DNA from 3 places in the Clostridium sp. JNZ X4-2 genome. Region 1 is predicted to be linked to each of the others. Evidence: riboswitches for the same ligand, from Rfam matches in the RefSeq annotation. Region 1 holds a riboswitch; each other region holds the start of a gene.
What was found. Region 1 has a riboswitch for glycine ahead of gcvT (glycine cleavage system aminomethyltransferase GcvT). Riboswitches for the same ligand answer to the same signal wherever they lie in the genome.

Region 1 (5,782 bases):
TGTATATGCCTTCTGGATTTCAGACAGCTGTAATCACTGTATTGATCCTGCATGTATAAAAAGCTGCCCTGCAGGAGCAATTAAAAAGAGAAAAAAGGATGGTATTGTATATATTTGTGAAGATATATGCATTGGATGCCGTAATTGTATTAAGGCCTGTCCATATAAAGCACCTCAATATGATGCCCGGGTTAAAAAAGTCAGAAAATGTGATTTTTGTATGGATTTGCTGGACGAGGGAAAGCCTCCAGTCTGTGTAGCTGCCTGCCCAATGAGGGTTTTAGATTATGGTCCCCTGAATTTGCTTAGAGAAAAATATGGGAATGTTCGTGAAGTAAAAGGTATGCCAGAAGCAAATATTACAAAACCTGCCTTAGTAATTACTCCACACAAAGATGCATTAAAAACATAAGGAGAATTTTTTTATGGATGATATGGAATTGTGGTTTATGGAAAAAGAAGCTGTATATTCCACACTGGCTCTTTTTTACAGAGGCAGCTTGAGTAGAGGATTGAAAATTTTAAGAGGTACTGATTTACTGAAAAAACTTTTTGAATGCAAAAATAATTTGACTGTGTGCCGTAAAGCTGAGATAATACTAGATGAAATAAATGAGAATCATTTGAATTCCAAATACAAGGAAGAATTATCAGAGGATTATCAAAGATTGTTTATAGGACCGGGACATATTTTAGCACCTATGTGGGAATCTGTATATGAGAGTAAGGATAGGCTTATTTTCGGAAAATCGGAACTTTCCGTAAGAAGATTTTATGGTGAATTTGGATTAGGGGTGAGTCCAAAAGAGCCGGCAGATCATCTGGCTTTTGAACTTTTTTTTATGGCAAGACTTTGTGATGTTAAAATGCATGATGATTTGCAGAACATAGTAAAGGCTTTGTCAGCAATGGAAAAGTTTTTAAAAGATCATTTATGCAAATGGGTTCCTGTCTGGAGAGAGTGTGTAAATTCCAGTGCCAAAACTAGATTTTGGATTGAGTTTTCCAATATGACAGAAGGCTGGATAATGGATAATTTAAAAGAAATAAAAGAAATTCGCAGCCTTGTCTTGTAATATGTATTTTTTTATTGAAATTATATGCAGCAGGGTGTATTATTAAAATAATAAAAGCTAAAAATTGGATGAACACAGCGTGAGATAATATTGGTTAACCGAAGGAGCAATGATGTACAGTCACAGTGTATACTCAAAAACTTTCAGGTAAAAATAGCGCTGTAGGACAAAACTCTGGAGAATCTGTTTTTTAAACAGTACCGAAGGTGAAAGATGTTTTATATCGAAGCTCTCAGGTAAATAAACAGGGATATGTGGACTAGTTAGTTTGCATGTCTTTTTTGTTATATAAAAATATGTAGGGAGGTTTTGTTGTGGAAAAGTTAAAAAAAACTGCACTGTTTGATTCCTATAAAAAATATGGGGCAAAAATAATAAACTTTGCAGGATGGTCCATGCCGGTGCAATTTGAAGGCATAATACCTGAGCACGAAGCAGTTAGAGAAAAGGCAGGGTTGTTTGATGTTTCACATATGGGTGAGGCCCACATAAGGGGAAAAGATGCACTGAACTTTGTTCAGAATTTAATTACCAATGATGCAACTGTGCTTGAAGACAATCAGATACTGTACACTCCAATGTGTTATCCAGAGGGCGGAATTGTAGATGACATCATAGTTTACAGGTTTAATGGTGAACACTTTTTCCTGGTGATAAATGCTGCAAATATAGAAAAAGATATTCACTGGATGCTGAGTAACAAGGGAAGTTTTGATGTGGATATCAAAAATATATCTTCTACTATTATACAGCTTGCCATTCAGGGCCCAAAAGCTCAAAAAATACTTCAAAAACTTACAGATACGGATTTAAAGGAAATTAAATTTTTCTTTTGTAAAAGAAATGTACTTGTTTCAGGGAAAAGGTGCCTGGTATCCAGAACCGGATATACAGGGGAAGATGGATTTGAAATTTATACTGGTACTGAAAATGCAGAGTATTTGTGGGATAGAATACTTGAAACCGGCAGGGAAGAGGGTATAAAACCAGTAGGGCTTGGAGCAAGGGATACACTGAGGTTTGAAGTAAATCTGCCCCTTTATGGAAATGAACTTTCAGAATCCATCACCCCTCTTGAAGCTGGAATAGGATTTTTTGTGAAACTTGACAAGAAAAATTTTATAGGCAGGGATGCTCTTTTAAAGCAGAAAAAAGAAGGGCTTAAGAGAAAAATAATTGGATTTGAAATGAAGGAAAGAGGTATTCCAAGAAATGGGTATGAAGTTCTTGCAGAAGATAAGAAAATAGGTGAAGTGACCACAGGATATCGTTCCCCATCACTTAAAAAGAATATAGGACTTGCCCTTGTGGATTTTAAATATTCCGGACTTGGAACTGAGATCTTCGTAAAGGTGAGAGGTAAACTTTTAAAAGCGGAAGTAGTAGACAGAAAATTTTATAAAAAAAATTATAAAAAATAATTAATTATACGGGGGTTTGGAAAATGAAAGTTTTAGAAAAGGCATTTTACACTAAAGATCATGAGTGGATAAAGGTGGATGGAGATGAAGCCTATGTGGGAATCACCGATTTTGCACAGGATTCCCTGGGGGATATTGTATTTGTGGATTTACCTGAAGTAAATTCAGAATTTTCAAAAGGAGAAACATTTGGGGCAGTGGAATCTGTAAAAGCAGCTTCGGATCTCTATATACCCGTATCAGGTAAAATATTGGAAATAAATGAAGAACTTGTGGATAACCCTGAATATATCAACCAGGATCCTTATAAAAACTGGATAATTTCAATTCAGGTATCAGATAATTCACAACTTGAAGAACTTTTGACCTCACAGGATTATGAAAAATTATGTGAGGGGAAGTGATAATATGAATCCATATCTACCGCTGACAGAAGAGGACAAACAGCTTATGTTTAAAAAAATAGGGATAGATAATATAGATGATCTGTTTTGTGATATACCAGAGAATATCCGATTAAATAGAAAGCTGGATATAAATGAGCCCATGTCCGAACTTGAAGTAAGTTCATATATGAAAAGTATTGCATCCTTAAATAAAAATTGTGATGATTTGACTTGCTTTTTAGGTGCAGGTTCCTATGATCACTATATACCATCTGTAATAGCACATATAATATCAAGATCAGAATTTTACACTGCATATACGCCTTACCAGGCTGAAATAAGCCAGGGTACTCTTCAGACTATATTTGAGTATCAGACGGTTATGGCAGAGTTAACCGGTATGGAAGTTTCCAATGCATCCATGTATGATGGTGCAACTGCCTGTGTTGAAGCAGCACAGATGGCTGCAAATGTGACCAGGCGTAAAAAAATAATTGTTTCCGGAGCACTTCATCCTGAAGTTAGAAAAGTTCTCAGTACTTATTTGAGATTTAAGGATTTGAATCTAATGGAAATAGATGAAACAGAAGGAACTACAGATATAGATAAACTTAAGGCAGCTCTTGATAAAGATACGGCAGCTGTTATAGTGCAAAATCCAAACTTTTTAGGAATAATAGAAGAGCTGCAGGATATTGAAAAATATACTCATGAAAATAAATCACTTTTAATAGTCTATTGTAATCCTATATCTCTGGGAATTTTAAAAAGTCCCGGTGAATATGGTGCAGATGTGGCTGTAGGAGAAGGGCAGCCCCTTGGAAACAAGATGAATTACGGCGGACCCTATCTTGGATTTTTGACTACAAGGAAAAAGTACCTTAGAAAAATCCCGGGAAGGATTGTAGGTGAAACCACGGATTCAGAAGGTAAGAGAGGTTTTGTACTAACTCTCCAGGCAAGGGAGCAGCATATAAGAAGAGAAAAAGCATCTTCAAATATCTGCTCCAATGAAGCCCTTAATGCACTAACCGCCCTTGTATATTTAACTACTCTTGGGAAGAGGGGCATCAGGGAAGTTGCCTGTCAAAATACACAAAAAGCCCACTATGCTTTTAAGAAGCTTACGGAAAACGGGAAATACAAGCCCCTGTTCAACAAACCATTTTTTAATGAATTTGCAGTTGAACCTACAAATAGGGTGGATGACGTGAACAGGTCATTGCTGCAGAATAAAATACTGGGAGGCTATGATCTGGAAAAAGAATATCCTTCCCATAAAAATTCCATGCTTCTCTGTGTTACAGAGAAGAGAACAAAGGATGAAATTGATAAGTTAGTTTCTGTATTGGAGGGGATCAAGTAATGGATGAGTATAATAAACTTATTTTTGAACTTTCTAAAAAGGGAAGAAAAGCGTATTCACTTCCAAAATGCGATGTACCGGAGGAGGATATTTACAAGTTACTGCCGGAAGAACTTATAAGAAGGGAGGAGCCTGAACTTCCAGAGGTAAGTGAAGTTGATGTTGTAAGACATTTTACTCTTCTTTCAAACAAGAATTTTGGAGTGGACAATGGATTTTATCCTCTTGGTTCCTGTACCATGAAATATAATCCTAAAATAAATGAGAATATGGCAAATTTAACCGGATTTTCAGAACTTCATCCCTATCAGCCGGAGGAAACAGTTCAGGGAGCTTTAAAACTCATGTATGAATTAAGTGAAAAGCTTGAGGAAATAACAGGCTTTGAAACACTGTCACTGCAGCCTGCAGCAGGTGCCCACGGTGAACTTTCGGGGCTTATGATTATAAAAGCCTATCATGAAAAAAATAAGGATTTTAAAAGAAAAAAGATAATTATACCTGATTCAGCCCATGGAACCAATCCCGCTTCAGCCGCCTGTGCAGGATTTGAAGTGGTGGAAGTGAAATCCGGTAAAGACGGGACAGTTGATATTGAATCTTTGAAATCTGTATTAAATGATGAAATAGCAGGCTTGATGCTGACCAACCCAAATACCCTGGGACTTTTTGAAAAAAACATCCTGAAAATAGCAAAACTGGTTCATGATGCAGGAGGACTTCTCTATTATGATGGTGCCAATATGAATGCCAATATGGGAAAGACAAGGCCCGGAGATATGGGATTTGATGTGTGTCATATAAACCTGCACAAAACCTTTTCAACGCCTCATGGGGGCGGAGGACCGGGAAGCGGGCCTATAGGAGTCAAAAGAGAATTTTCACAATTCTTACCTGTTCCTATAGTTTCAAGGAAGGGCAATAAATATTATCTGGATTACAACAGGCCATATTCCATAGGAAAAGTCAGGAGTTTTTATGGGAATTTCGGAGTTATGGTAAAGGCTTTTTCATATATACTGAGTATGGGGGCGGATGGTCTTAGAGAAGCCAGTGAAGATGCAGTTTTAAATGCAAATTATATAAAAGAAGGACTTAAAGAGTATTATAATGTACCTGTAGATAGTGTCTGCAAACATGAATGTGTACTTGGGGAATTGAAAAATAATAAAAATGGAATTACCACTCTTGATGTGGCAAAAAGGCTTATAGATTATGGATATCATCCTCCGACAATATATTTTCCATTGATAATAAAAGAGGCAATGATGATAGAACCTACGGAAAGTGAGAAACTGGAGACACTGGATGAATTTATAGAGAATATGATAAAAATTGCAAAAGAAGCTGAAGATAATCCAGAGATAGTTAAAGCTGCACCTAACACTACCTATATGAAGAGATTGGATGAAGTTAAAGCTGCAAGAAAACCTGTAGTAAAATGGAATAAGTAAATATATTCAGGGGTGTAATAATGATTAAAGCTGACCAACAGGATTTTAATAAACTGTCCATATTTAAAAATGTAGATGA
Region 2 (5,782 bases), 260 kb from region 1:
CAATACCTCTAGTGAACAGCCTGCCTCTAATTCATCAGGTCAAACTTCCGGAGGTACAACATCTTCAAAAACAGGTTATGTTAAACTAAGCAATAGTTCTTCTGCCTTGAATTTAAGAACATCACCCCAAGGTTCCATAATCGGCTCTCTTTTAAATGGTGCTTCCGTAAATATTCTAGAAACCAGTGGCAGCTGGTATAAAGTAAGTGCAAATGGCAAAACCGGATATGTATATTCCAATTATATAAGTACTTCCCAATCTGTATCTGAAAATACAGCTGACACTGTGAATGCCAAAACTGGAACTGTAACTTTAAGCGACAAGTCTTCAAAGCTAAATTTAAGAGACAATCCATGGACAGGCCGTATTCTTGCAACTCTCCCTTATGGAAGTAAAGTTACAATTTTAAGTACTGACGGCCGCTGGTATAAAGTTCAGACAGGATCTTTAATTGGCTATGTCCATTCAGATTATATAAAAGTATAGATAATGTTTATGGGAACCCACCTTTTTTTAAAGGATGAGTTCCTCCTAAGCAAATCTATTTGAATTTTCTGCTGAAATAAAAAGAATCTTATATTCTTATTAAGATTCTTTTTTCTAAATAAGTTCATCAGTTATTTACGCTATTTCGTTTTAAATTCTTGGATTCATCAATTCTTTTTCCATTTTTATCAAATATATTTTTTAAGTGTTTTTCCGTAGTAAATACCGTAAATATTAAAACAGGTATAAAACCTATCAATGGAACTAAATAACCTTTACCCTGAAGAAAATAATATCCTACATTACCTAGAATAATCAAAATAATTCCTGCCAATATATATTGATTAGTGGAATATCTGTTTCCTTCATTCCAAGTATCCTGATTTTTCATGGAGATATTAGTTCTATACCCATACCAGGAATTAATTTTTTTAGGCCTTGCTATTTTAGGTATAATTCCAAAAGCCAGAGTTACCAGACCAAATACCAATGAATTTACCACATACTCAGCTCCTTTAAACAAATTAATTTACACCTAATTTAATGATAAAACAACTTTCAAGAAAAAGCTAGTTTATTTTTTATTTATCTTTATCTTAATATTGGAGGTCAATTTATCCAGCAGCTGATCCTTGTCTTTTCCATCATCAGGGAAAGTGACATAACTGTATTCAATATGGTATTCACTATATTTCCCATCTATTTCTTTTATTTTATTGTATATTTCATTAATCCTATTGATAATAAAAAGCATTTTTTCCCTCTGACACTTGGGAATTACACCTACAAAAGTAGAAAATCCATACTTTTCAAATAAATCTGGTGTTTTGAAAATAGGCTTCAATTTTTCATAAAGAGAATCCATCAAGATAAGATAGTTGTCCTTTACATCTATCTTTTCATCCATTTCTGTAGCATACTTTTTTATCAAACTCACCATTATAACTGAAAGTTTCGTATTTTCAGCTTTAGCTTTGATAATTTGTTTTGTAATGTATTGTTGAAAATTCAAATATATTATTTCACCTTGTTCACCTTTGTCCTTACTGGATTTTATAAGATTGTTTATTCTTTCAAGCAACACTTTATTATCAAAAGGTTTTAATATATATTCCGAAGTCCCTTCTTTTATACATTTTATAAATGCACTTCTGGTATTCATCTTTGTAAGTATCATTATGGGAATATTTAAATTTCTGGCCTTTATTTTTCTAAGTACTTCAAAGCCATCCTCATTACTAAGTCCCACTTCCAATATTATTAAACTTATTTCCTTTTTTTTATCATATAACTTGTTAAAGAAATCAAAAGAAGCTCCTGACTCATATACTTGGATTCCTATTTTTTCCAGCATATCCTTCACCCTATACCTTATATAAGCCATATCATCCAATATTATAACTTTACACATAATTATCATCCTATTTTATTAATAATATTTTAATTGCATTTTACCTATTTATTAAATTAAATCTTCCATATCATATTCTTTATTTATCGTTCAATTTAAAGCTTACTTTATAAAAATAATATGCCTATATAAAAATTCACAGGATCTATTGCCTAATTATGACATTCCTCCATCTACAGTTATTACCTGTCCCGTTATATAGGATGATGATTCTCCTGCCAGGAAGCACACTGCCTTTGCTATATCAATGCCGCTTCCAAATCTTCCTGTAGGTATTTCTTCCAATAGACTTTCTTTATCTTCAGCTTTTAAACAAGAATTCATCTGGGTATCTATTACTCCAGGCGCAACTGCATTTACCCTAATATTGGATGGTGCCATTTCTTTTCCAAGAGATTTAGTAAAAAGGTTTATTGCTCCTTTAGTGGCAGAATAAATTGTTTCACAAGAAGCACCCACATTTCCCCACATAGATGAAATATTTATTATGGAACCGCTTTTCCTTGGAATCATGTATTTTAATGCCCAATGGGTACAATTGAGCATTCCCTTGAAATTAACATCTATTATAGAATTCCATTCATCCTGCTGCATATCTGCAAAAAGTCCTATATGACAAACTCCTGCATTATTTACCAGTATATCTATTTTGCCCATCTTATCCATAGTATTTTTTATCATTCTTTCAGCATCACTGTATAAACTCACATCTCCCTGTAGAACCACTCCCAAAGAGCCTGCCTGCTTAACCATCTCCAGAGTCTTATATGCTCCCTTTTCATCCTGCTTAAAATTTATTACTACGCAGGCTCCGCACTTTGCCATATTTACGGCAGTACTCCTTCCTATTCCCCTTGATGCTCCAGTGATTACAACTACTTTTCCTCCTAAATCTTCCATCTTAAAATTCCTGCTTTCTAAAAAAATTTGATTTTAACTGTGGTTTCAATTAATATTATACATTAAATTTAAATTATTGTTAATTTGCATATTTTATACATTTGTGCTACTATAGTAGATAACAATTATTAATTAGTATTTTTTGTTTGGAGGGATATATATGAGGTTAAAATTTCAGGGAAAACCTGTGAAGGTTTCCGGCAATATTCTTAAAGTTGATGATACAGTACCTGACTTTGCTGTTATAAACAACTCAATGGATACCATTTCTTTAAAAGATACTAAGGGAATTAGAATATTTTTGACAGTGCCTTCTATAGATACACCTGTTTGTGATTTAGAAACCAGAACTTTCAATGAGAATACATCAGAAATTCCCGGTGTAACTGTATATACAATATCTATGGATTTGCCTTTTGCTCAAAATCGATGGTGTGCCGCTAACGGAATAAAAAATATAATTACAGTATCAGACTTCAAGGACAGATTATTTGGTAAAAACTTTGGAACATATATGGATGATCTTGGTCTTTTAGCTAGGGCTGCTTTTGTAGTGGACAGCACAAATAAAATTGTCTATGTAGAATACGTTCCCGAAGTTACACATCAGCCAAATTTTGATGCCATACTAGCTGCTGCTAAAAAGGCAAAATAATATAATAAAGCAGAAAGCTTGCTGAGCTTTTAAATAAACCGGGTAACCTTTTTATTTTTTACTGTAAAACTGTATTTGAATTAATCCATAAAACATGTTATAATCACTTTAATAATTTAATAGGCTGGATGAAGTTAACGGAATATATTTATAGTTTATAAACCGTTATCAGACAAGCCTCTGGAGAGACTCTTAAGGAGCGCCGAAGGGGAAAGCTAATTATAGCGAAACTCTCAGGTAAAAGGGACAGGGGACTTTATATTTAATATAGTAGATCTTGGTATTTACTATTTTAAAGTCTTGTTTACCAGAGATTAATTTCATTTTAATCTCTTTTTATTTTTCCCCCCCTAAATGGTTATCTTCCAGTAAAAGCTTTTAACTAAATATTAAGGAGATGGATAGGACAATGAAGGCATTTATAACGGTACTTGGAAAAGATAAGGTAGGTATTATTTACAAAATAACTTCTGTATTATTTCAAAATAATATAAATATTTTGGATATTAATCAAACTCTAATAGAAAATTATTTTACCATGATAATGCTTGTAGACTTAAGTAAAATGAAAACAGATTTTACAAGTATAAAAAATGCTCTTGAAAACAAAGCTAAAGAAATAGGTGTTGTGGTTAAAATTCAAAGGGAAGACATATTTACTTCTATGCAAGAAATTTAGACTGGGGTGTGAATTAAATGATAAATACTAAAAATATAATGGAAACAATAAATATGATAGATAAAGAAAACCTGGATATAAGAACTATCACCATGGGTATATCCCTTATGGACTGTATCGATAGTGACGGGGATAAAGCACGGATAAAAATCTATGATAAAATAACCAGATATGCTGAAAATTTAGTTAAAACTGCAGAGCAAATTGAAACGGAATATGGCATACCCATAATACACAAAAGAGTGTCCGTATCCCCTATCTCCCTTGTAGCTCAAGCAACTTCAGATACAGACTATGTAGAATTTGCAAAAGTCCTAGATAAGACCACCGAAACTCTCGGTATAGATTTTATTGGAGGTTTTTCAGCACTTGTACATAAAGGTTATTCCAAAGGTGATAAAATACTTATAAAATCTATACCTGAAGCACTTGCATCCACCAAAAAAGTATGCTCTTCAGTAAATGTAGCAACTACAAAAGCAGGAATAAATATGAATGCAGTAAAGGATATGGGAAAGGTAGTAAAGAGGACTGCCTATCTCACTAGAAAAGATGACAGCATAGGTTGTGCCAAACTTGTAATATTTTCAAATGCTGTTGAGGATAATCCCTTTATGGCAGGAGCATTTCACGGCATTGGAGAGGCGGATGCAATAATAAACGTAGGTGTCAGCGGTCCCGGTGTTGTAAAATCTGCATTGGAAGAGGTAAAGGCTGGGAGCTTTAATGCAGTAGCGGAAACTATAAAAAAGACTGCCTTTAAGATAACTAGAATGGGTCAATTGGTAGCCGGTGAAGCCTCAAGAAGATTAAATGTACCCTTTGGTATAGTTGATCTGTCTCTGGCCCCAACACCTGCCGTAGGAGATAGTGTTGCAAGAATTCTTGAAGAAATGGGACTGGAGAGCTGTGGATGTCCAGGTACAACAGCAGCCCTTGCGCTTTTAAATGATTCTGTTAAAAAAGGCGGTATAATGGCTGCTTCCCAGGTTGGAGGGCTTAGTGGTGCCTTTATACCTGTAAGTGAAGATGAGGGAATGATAAATGCAGTAAATGCAGGTTCCCTTAATTTGGAAAAATTAGAAGCCATGACCTGTGTATGTTCTGTAGGACTTGACATGATAGGAATACCAGGAGATACCCCTGAATCCACCATATCTGCCATAATTGCAGATGAAGCTGCCATTGGAATGATAAACAGTAAAACAACTGCTGTACGGCTGATTCCCGTTTACAATAAATCCGTAGGAGAAGAAGCCAATTTCGGGGGTCTTCTGGGAAAAGCCCCCATAATGCCTGTAAGTAAATTCTCCAGTGAAATTTTCATAAATAGAGGTGGAAGGATTCCCGCTCCGATTCACAGTTTTAAAAACTGATACTATTTTGCCTCAAACATATAAAGATTTATATATTAAAAAACTGGTTATATATAACCAGTTTTTAATTTTTATATAGGGGATGATATTAATAAAATCACCCTGAACATAAAATTAAATTTTAAATTTTTGAATGACTTCATTGAGTTTTTGAGCCTGATCGGATTGATCCCTTGCAGTTTTATCAACCTGTATCATGCCCTGCGTTGCATCATTTATAATATCCTGAATTTCATTAGTACTTTCTGAAGATTTTTGTGCAATGCCAGCCATA
Region 3 (5,782 bases), 140 kb from region 1:
ATTATATATTTATAATTTGAGATAATAAGGAGGGATCTTTATGTCACACAGATGTGATGATGATAGACGCGGAAGCAGTTCAATAATAATAATAATAATAATATTATTATTATGTGGTGGATGTGGAAGGAGAATATGTTAGAATAAACAAAAAGGAAACGAAATTTTTCGTTTCCTTTTCTTTTAAAATAATAAATTTTCCAGGGTGTCTACATTTTTTATCAGTATGTAGTTCCTGCCAAAATCTATCAGCCTTTCTTTTTTCATATGTGCAAGTTCTCTTGAAAGCGATGGCCGTGGAATCCCAAGCTGTTCAGCCATTTCTTTTCTGGTGTAATTTAGTATTAGTTTCAGTTTTTTTTGATGGGTATATTCATCTAAAACATAAGAAATAATTTTTTGGCGTATTGTTTCATAAGATATATTCTTAAGCTTTTTATTTAGCATGAGTATCTTATCAGACAAGAGAGTCATAAAGTTATTTAAAAATAAGGGAAATAGATTGCAGAGTTTTAATATATTTTCTTTAGATATAAATATTATAGATGCATCACTTGATGCAATTATAGTGGCAGGATAGGTGTTCCTGTTGGAGAATATTATGACCTCCCCAAATATATCGCTTCTTTTTAAACTGCTTATAGTAATGGCCTTCCCCGAGGAAAATATTTTTTGCACCTCCACAGTTCCACTTATGACTATTCCTATTTTTGAACAGTCTGATTCCTCAATAGCTATGATTTCTCCCTTTGAATAGTGCATTGAGGTGTAATTTATTTTTTCAAGAAAATTTTTGATATTATCTTTTGAAAAGTTTTTCATTAGTATGCAGTTACTAAATACATCAGCAATATTCTCCATGATTTTCTCCAATCTATTCAATATTAAATTATAATTACAATGGTAACATAAGGTACAGATTATATAATTTTATTTTATTATAATATAGACATAAAAACAAGGGAGGAATTTGAATGAAAAGAAAAATTATTGATATAGATGAGAAAAAATGCAATGGATGTGGTTTGTGTGTAAATGCCTGCCACGAGAATGCCATAGAATTGCTAAATGGAAAAGCTCAGCTTATAAGCGATGAATACTGTGATGGACTTGGAGATTGTCTCCCTGAGTGTCCTGAAGGTGCAATAAATATAATTGAAAGGGAAAGTAAAGATTATGATAAGAAATTAGTTATAGAAAGAAAAAAGGAAAAAGACAAGCATAATTTTAAAATTTCTATACCCTGCGGATGTCCTGGAACAGCAGCTAGAAGTATAGACAGGACATCAGGCTCAAAAGTCCATAGGAAGGTTAATGATAATGGTGAAGAAAATGGCAGTGTTATATCAGAACTTAGGCAGTGGCCAGTTCAATTGAAGCTTATAAATCCTAAGGCAGCTTATTTAAAAAATGCAAATCTTCTGGTAGCAGCTGATTGTACGGCTTATGCCTACGCAAATTTCCATGAAGATTTTATTAAAGATCATATTGTGGTAATAGGATGTCCAAAATTGGATGACATAAGCTGCTATGAAGAAAAACTTATAGAAATTATAAAAAATACCAATTTAAAAAGTATAACTGTAGTGAGAATGGAAGTACCATGCTGTGGTGGAATTGTAAATGCAGTGAAAAATTCTATGCTGAAATCCGGAATTATAGTTCCTTACAAGGAGGTTGTAATATCCACTGAAGGAGAGAGCATAAGTGAGTAGTTAGGTTAAAATACATTATGAGTATATCTATAATATTATAGGTGTTATAAAAAAATGAAATATGTAATCTAATTGAAATATATAGAAAAGTATCCAGATGTAATATATAATTAAAGTGAATAGAAAATAAATTTTAATTATAAGATAAGCTGGATGAATTTTTCGGGAGATTAAGTAGAAGTTTAAACAATATATAAAATTTCTTTGAAGAACTACTTAACTATAGAATATCATTCTATAGTATCCTTAAATGGATAGCCGAAGGAGTAAGTATTATTTCTCTTAAATAATATGAATCTCTCAGGTCAAAGGACCGAAAAAGGACAAAACTCTGGAAAGCTTTTGGCACCGACGGAGTAAATCTCTCAGGTAAAAAGGACAGGGTAAAAGAGAATTCTTTTACCCTGTCCTTTAATTTTATTTGAATTTGATTGAAAATTTTGAAAGGGAGAAGGAATATGATAGAACCTATAATAGTGATTACCAATAATCCCATGTGTAAAAAACAGTTAACAAATAAATATAAAATAGACTTTATAGAAGGCACTGTTATGCAGGTATTGAAAAGAGCAAGAAATTATATACATGGAAATCATAAATTATTAACTCATCCGCTTATGGGCAGCATAAAACCCAATGAGACTCCATATAGAACTATCATAATAACTGAAAAAACTGAAGATACTGTAGATATTAGTTCTTTGAATTATATAGAAAGGGGGATTCATACTACTGAAAAATTTTTTAGGGATTATGGTATTCCGCAATGGAATCAAAAAATATTGGATGATTTTTCTCTAATAGACTATGAGCTTGTAAAGTATAAACTTTAGAAGATGTACAACAGAAAAAATTGTTGTATTTTATCAATAATACAGGGAGGTATAAAATGGAACATATATATGATTGCATAATAATTGGCGGAGGACCGGCAGGATTATCTTCAGGACTTTATGCCGCCAGATCTAGAATGGACACTTTGCTTATAGAAAGGGCAAAATATGGAGGACAGATAACTACAACAGATGAGCTTGAAAATTATCCAGGATCCGTTGAAAATTGTACAGGAACCAATTTAAGTGAAAGGATGAAAAACCAGGCAGCAGGCTTTGGGGTGAAATTTGTTAAAGATGAGATAGCAGATGTGGATATAGATGGGGCAGTTAAGGTTTTAAAGAGCAAAAAAGATATTTACAGAGCTAGAACAATAATAATTGCCACAGGTGCAAATCCCAGGCTTTCAGGTTTTAAAAATGAAAAAAAATTGAGGGGCAGGGGGATTTCATATTGTGCAACTTGTGATGCGGATTTTTTTACAGATCTGGATGTAGCGGTAATAGGAGGAGGAGATTCAGCTATTACGGAGGCTATTTACCTTACAAAATTTGCAGAGAGTGTTACGGTTATACACAGAAGGGATGCATTAAGAGCAACAAAATCCCTGCAGGATAAGGCTTTCCATAATTCCAAAATAAAGTTCATATGGAATTCTACTGTGGAAGAAGCTGTAGGAGAGGAAATATTGGAGCAGTTGATCATAAAAAATAAAATTACAGGTGAGATTGGGAAATTAAAGGTAGATGGATGCTTTGTATTTGTAGGATATGATCCCATATCACAATTGTTTAAGGGAAAAGTAACTATGGATGAAAAGGATTACGTAATTACAGATGAGGATATGAGAACTGATATATCAGGTGTATTTGCAGCAGGAGATATAAGGAGAAAATCTTTAAGGCAGGTTATAACTGCAGCAGCGGATGGTGCCATTGCAGCAACTGCTGCTGAAGCTTATATAGAAAAAAATAAAATCTGAATAGGAGGAAACTATAATGATCGAATTAACAAAACAAAATTTTAACGAAGAGGTTTTAGGTTATAAGGATAAACCGGTACTTGTAGATTACTGGGGCGATAAATGTGAAATATGCAAACAGCTTATGCCTGGAGTGCACAAGCTAGAAGATAAATATGGAGATAAAGTTAAGTTTTCAAGCCTCAATATAAGTAAAGCCAGAAGGCTTGCAATAGGTCAGAAGGTTTTAGGGCTGCCTACTATGGTACTTTATAATAAGGGAGAAAAGATCAATTCTATTACTGCCGATAAAATAACATCTTTAGATGATGTGGAAGAGTTTGTTAAGTCCTATTATAATACATTGTAAAAATCAAAAATTTAATATTTTAAATTCTTGATTTTAATAAATTTGGAGGTGAAGGTATTGCAGCTGGAAATTGGAAAAATTCATATTAAGGATATTAAATTTGGAAGTGAAACAGAGGTTGCAGATGGGGTTCTCTATGTAAACAGAAATGAATTGATAGAAAAAATCGGCGGAGATGAAAGAATTGGGCAAATAGAGGTGGATATTGCCAGACCAGATGATGAAACCAGGATCATACCTGTAAAAGATGTAATTGAGCCCAGAGTTAAGGTGGAGGGAAAAGGAGGTATATTTCCAGGATTCATAAGCAAGGTCGACACTGTTGGAGAGGGCAGAACACATGTGCTGAGTGGAGCAGCTGTAGTTACTACAGGAAGTATTGTGGGGTTTCAAGAGGGTATTATAGATATGAGTGGGGAGGGAGCAAAGTATACTCCTTTTTCAAAAACAAATAATTTAGTTATAATTTGTGAACCAAAACAGGGAATAAAACAGCACGAACATGAAGAAGCCATCCGAATGATTGGTTTTAAAGCAGCTGCTTATCTTGGCGAAGCTGCAAGGAATATAGAACCGGATGAAGTCAAAATTTATGAAACGCTGCCTTTAGTGGAGCAAGTAAAAAGATATAGTAATCTGCCTAAAGTTGTTTATGTTTACATGCTTCAAAGTCAGGGATTAATGCATGACACTTATGTCTATGGAGTTGATGCAAAAAAAATTATACCAACCTTTTTATATCCTACAGAAATATTTGATGGTGCAGTAGTCAGTGGAAATTGTGTATCTGCCTGCGATAAAAATCCCACTTATGTGCATTTAAACAATCCGGTTATCCAGGAATTGTATGATAGGGATGGAAAAGATATTAATTTCTTAGGCTGTGTAATTACAAATGAAAACGTATATCTGGCAGATAAGGAAAGATCCTCTGATTTTACAGCTAAACTGGTGAAATATCTTGGAGCTGATGCAGTTATCATATCGGAAGAGGGATTTGGGAATCCAGATGCGGATCTTGTAATGAATTGTAATAAAATATCAGATATGGGTATAAAAACTGTGCTTATAACTGATGAATATGCAGGCAGGGATGGTGCGTCTCAATCACTGGCAGATTCTACAGTCAAGGGAGATGCAGTTGTTACAGCAGGAAATGCAAATGAGATAATTGAACTTCCTAAAATGAAAAAAACAATAGGACATCCTGAAGCTGCTAATGTAATTGCAGGCGGTCATGTAAAAAGCTTAAGACCAGATGGAACCATAGAAGCTGAACTCCAGGTGGTAACTGGAGCTACCAGCGAAGTTGGGTTTACCAAACTAACTTCCAAAGGATATTAGTCCAATTAAATTAGCGGGAAAAGAATATCCCAAATAATAAAAATATAAAATATTCAAATTTTATTATAGAATAAATAAAAGAAAATGATAAGCAATATTTTAAAATAAAATATCAATTTGGTAATAGATAAAATATTATTATGCAGATATAAAAAGTAGGTTACAGTTTATAATATATTTTTTGAAAGGAATGATAAAAAATGTTAAAAGGGAAAAAAGTCATTGCTATAGGAGACAGGGACGGCATACCTGGCCAAGCTATTGAAGCATGTGCAAAATCAGCTGGAGCAGAAGTTGTATTTGCTTCTACGGAATGTTTTGTTTGAACTGCTGCGGGAGCTATGGATCTGGAGATCCAACAGAGAGTAAAAGATTTAACAGAAAAATATGGTGAAGAAAATATAGTGGTAATTTTAGGGGGAGCGGAGGCGGAAGCTTCAGGGCTTTCGGCAGAAACAGTAAGTGCTGGAGATCCGACTTTTGCAGGGCCGCTTGCAGGAATTGAGCTGGGATTAGCTGTTTATCACATTGTAGAGCCGGAAATAAAAGAAGAGTGTG

Region 2: it holds a riboswitch for glycine, as region 1 does, so the genes downstream of both, ACYUJ6_RS11905 (ACT domain-containing protein) here and gcvT (glycine cleavage system aminomethyltransferase GcvT) in region 1, are expected to answer to the same signal.
Region 3: it holds a riboswitch for glycine, as region 1 does, so the genes downstream of both, ACYUJ6_RS11330 (GrdX family protein) here and gcvT (glycine cleavage system aminomethyltransferase GcvT) in region 1, are expected to answer to the same signal.

The regions. Positions count from the first base shown of each region.
Region 1 covers NZ_CM142685.1:2,219,631-2,225,412, reverse strand. The annotation lists gene ACYUJ6_RS10665 (DMSO/selenate family reductase complex B subunit) at 1-412, shown strand, start outside; gene ACYUJ6_RS10660 (TorD/DmsD family molecular chaperone) at 426-1,076, shown strand; glycine riboswitch at 1,241-1,334, shown strand; gene gcvT (glycine cleavage system aminomethyltransferase GcvT) at 1,391-2,497, shown strand; gene gcvH (glycine cleavage system protein GcvH) at 2,521-2,901, shown strand; gene gcvPA (aminomethyl-transferring glycine dehydrogenase subunit GcvPA) at 2,906-4,249, shown strand; gene gcvPB (aminomethyl-transferring glycine dehydrogenase subunit GcvPB) at 4,249-5,703, shown strand; gene ACYUJ6_RS10635 (Crp/Fnr family transcriptional regulator) at 5,724-5,782, shown strand, end outside.
Region 2 covers NZ_CM142685.1:2,477,732-2,483,513, forward strand. The annotation lists gene ACYUJ6_RS11880 (SH3 domain-containing protein) at 1-487, shown strand, start outside; gene ACYUJ6_RS11885 (SdpI family protein) at 615-1,010, opposite strand; gene ACYUJ6_RS11890 (response regulator transcription factor) at 1,062-1,898, opposite strand; gene ymfI (elongation factor P 5-aminopentanone reductase) at 2,055-2,798, opposite strand; gene tpx (thiol peroxidase) at 2,959-3,453, shown strand; glycine riboswitch at 3,624-3,713, shown strand; gene ACYUJ6_RS11905 (ACT domain-containing protein) at 3,863-4,132, shown strand; gene ACYUJ6_RS11910 (DUF711 family protein) at 4,150-5,508, shown strand; gene ACYUJ6_RS11915 (methyl-accepting chemotaxis protein) at 5,623-5,782, opposite strand, start outside.
Region 3 covers NZ_CM142685.1:2,361,819-2,367,600, reverse strand. The annotation lists gene ACYUJ6_RS11340 (Crp/Fnr family transcriptional regulator) at 184-861, opposite strand; gene ACYUJ6_RS11335 (ATP-binding protein) at 975-1,715, shown strand; glycine riboswitch at 1,941-2,041, shown strand; gene ACYUJ6_RS11330 (GrdX family protein) at 2,174-2,548, shown strand; gene trxB (thioredoxin-disulfide reductase) at 2,605-3,531, shown strand; gene ACYUJ6_RS11320 (thioredoxin family protein) at 3,548-3,880, shown strand; gene ACYUJ6_RS11315 (glycine/sarcosine/betaine reductase component B subunit) at 3,938-5,224, shown strand; gene grdA (glycine/sarcosine/betaine reductase complex selenoprotein A) at 5,425-5,782, shown strand, end outside.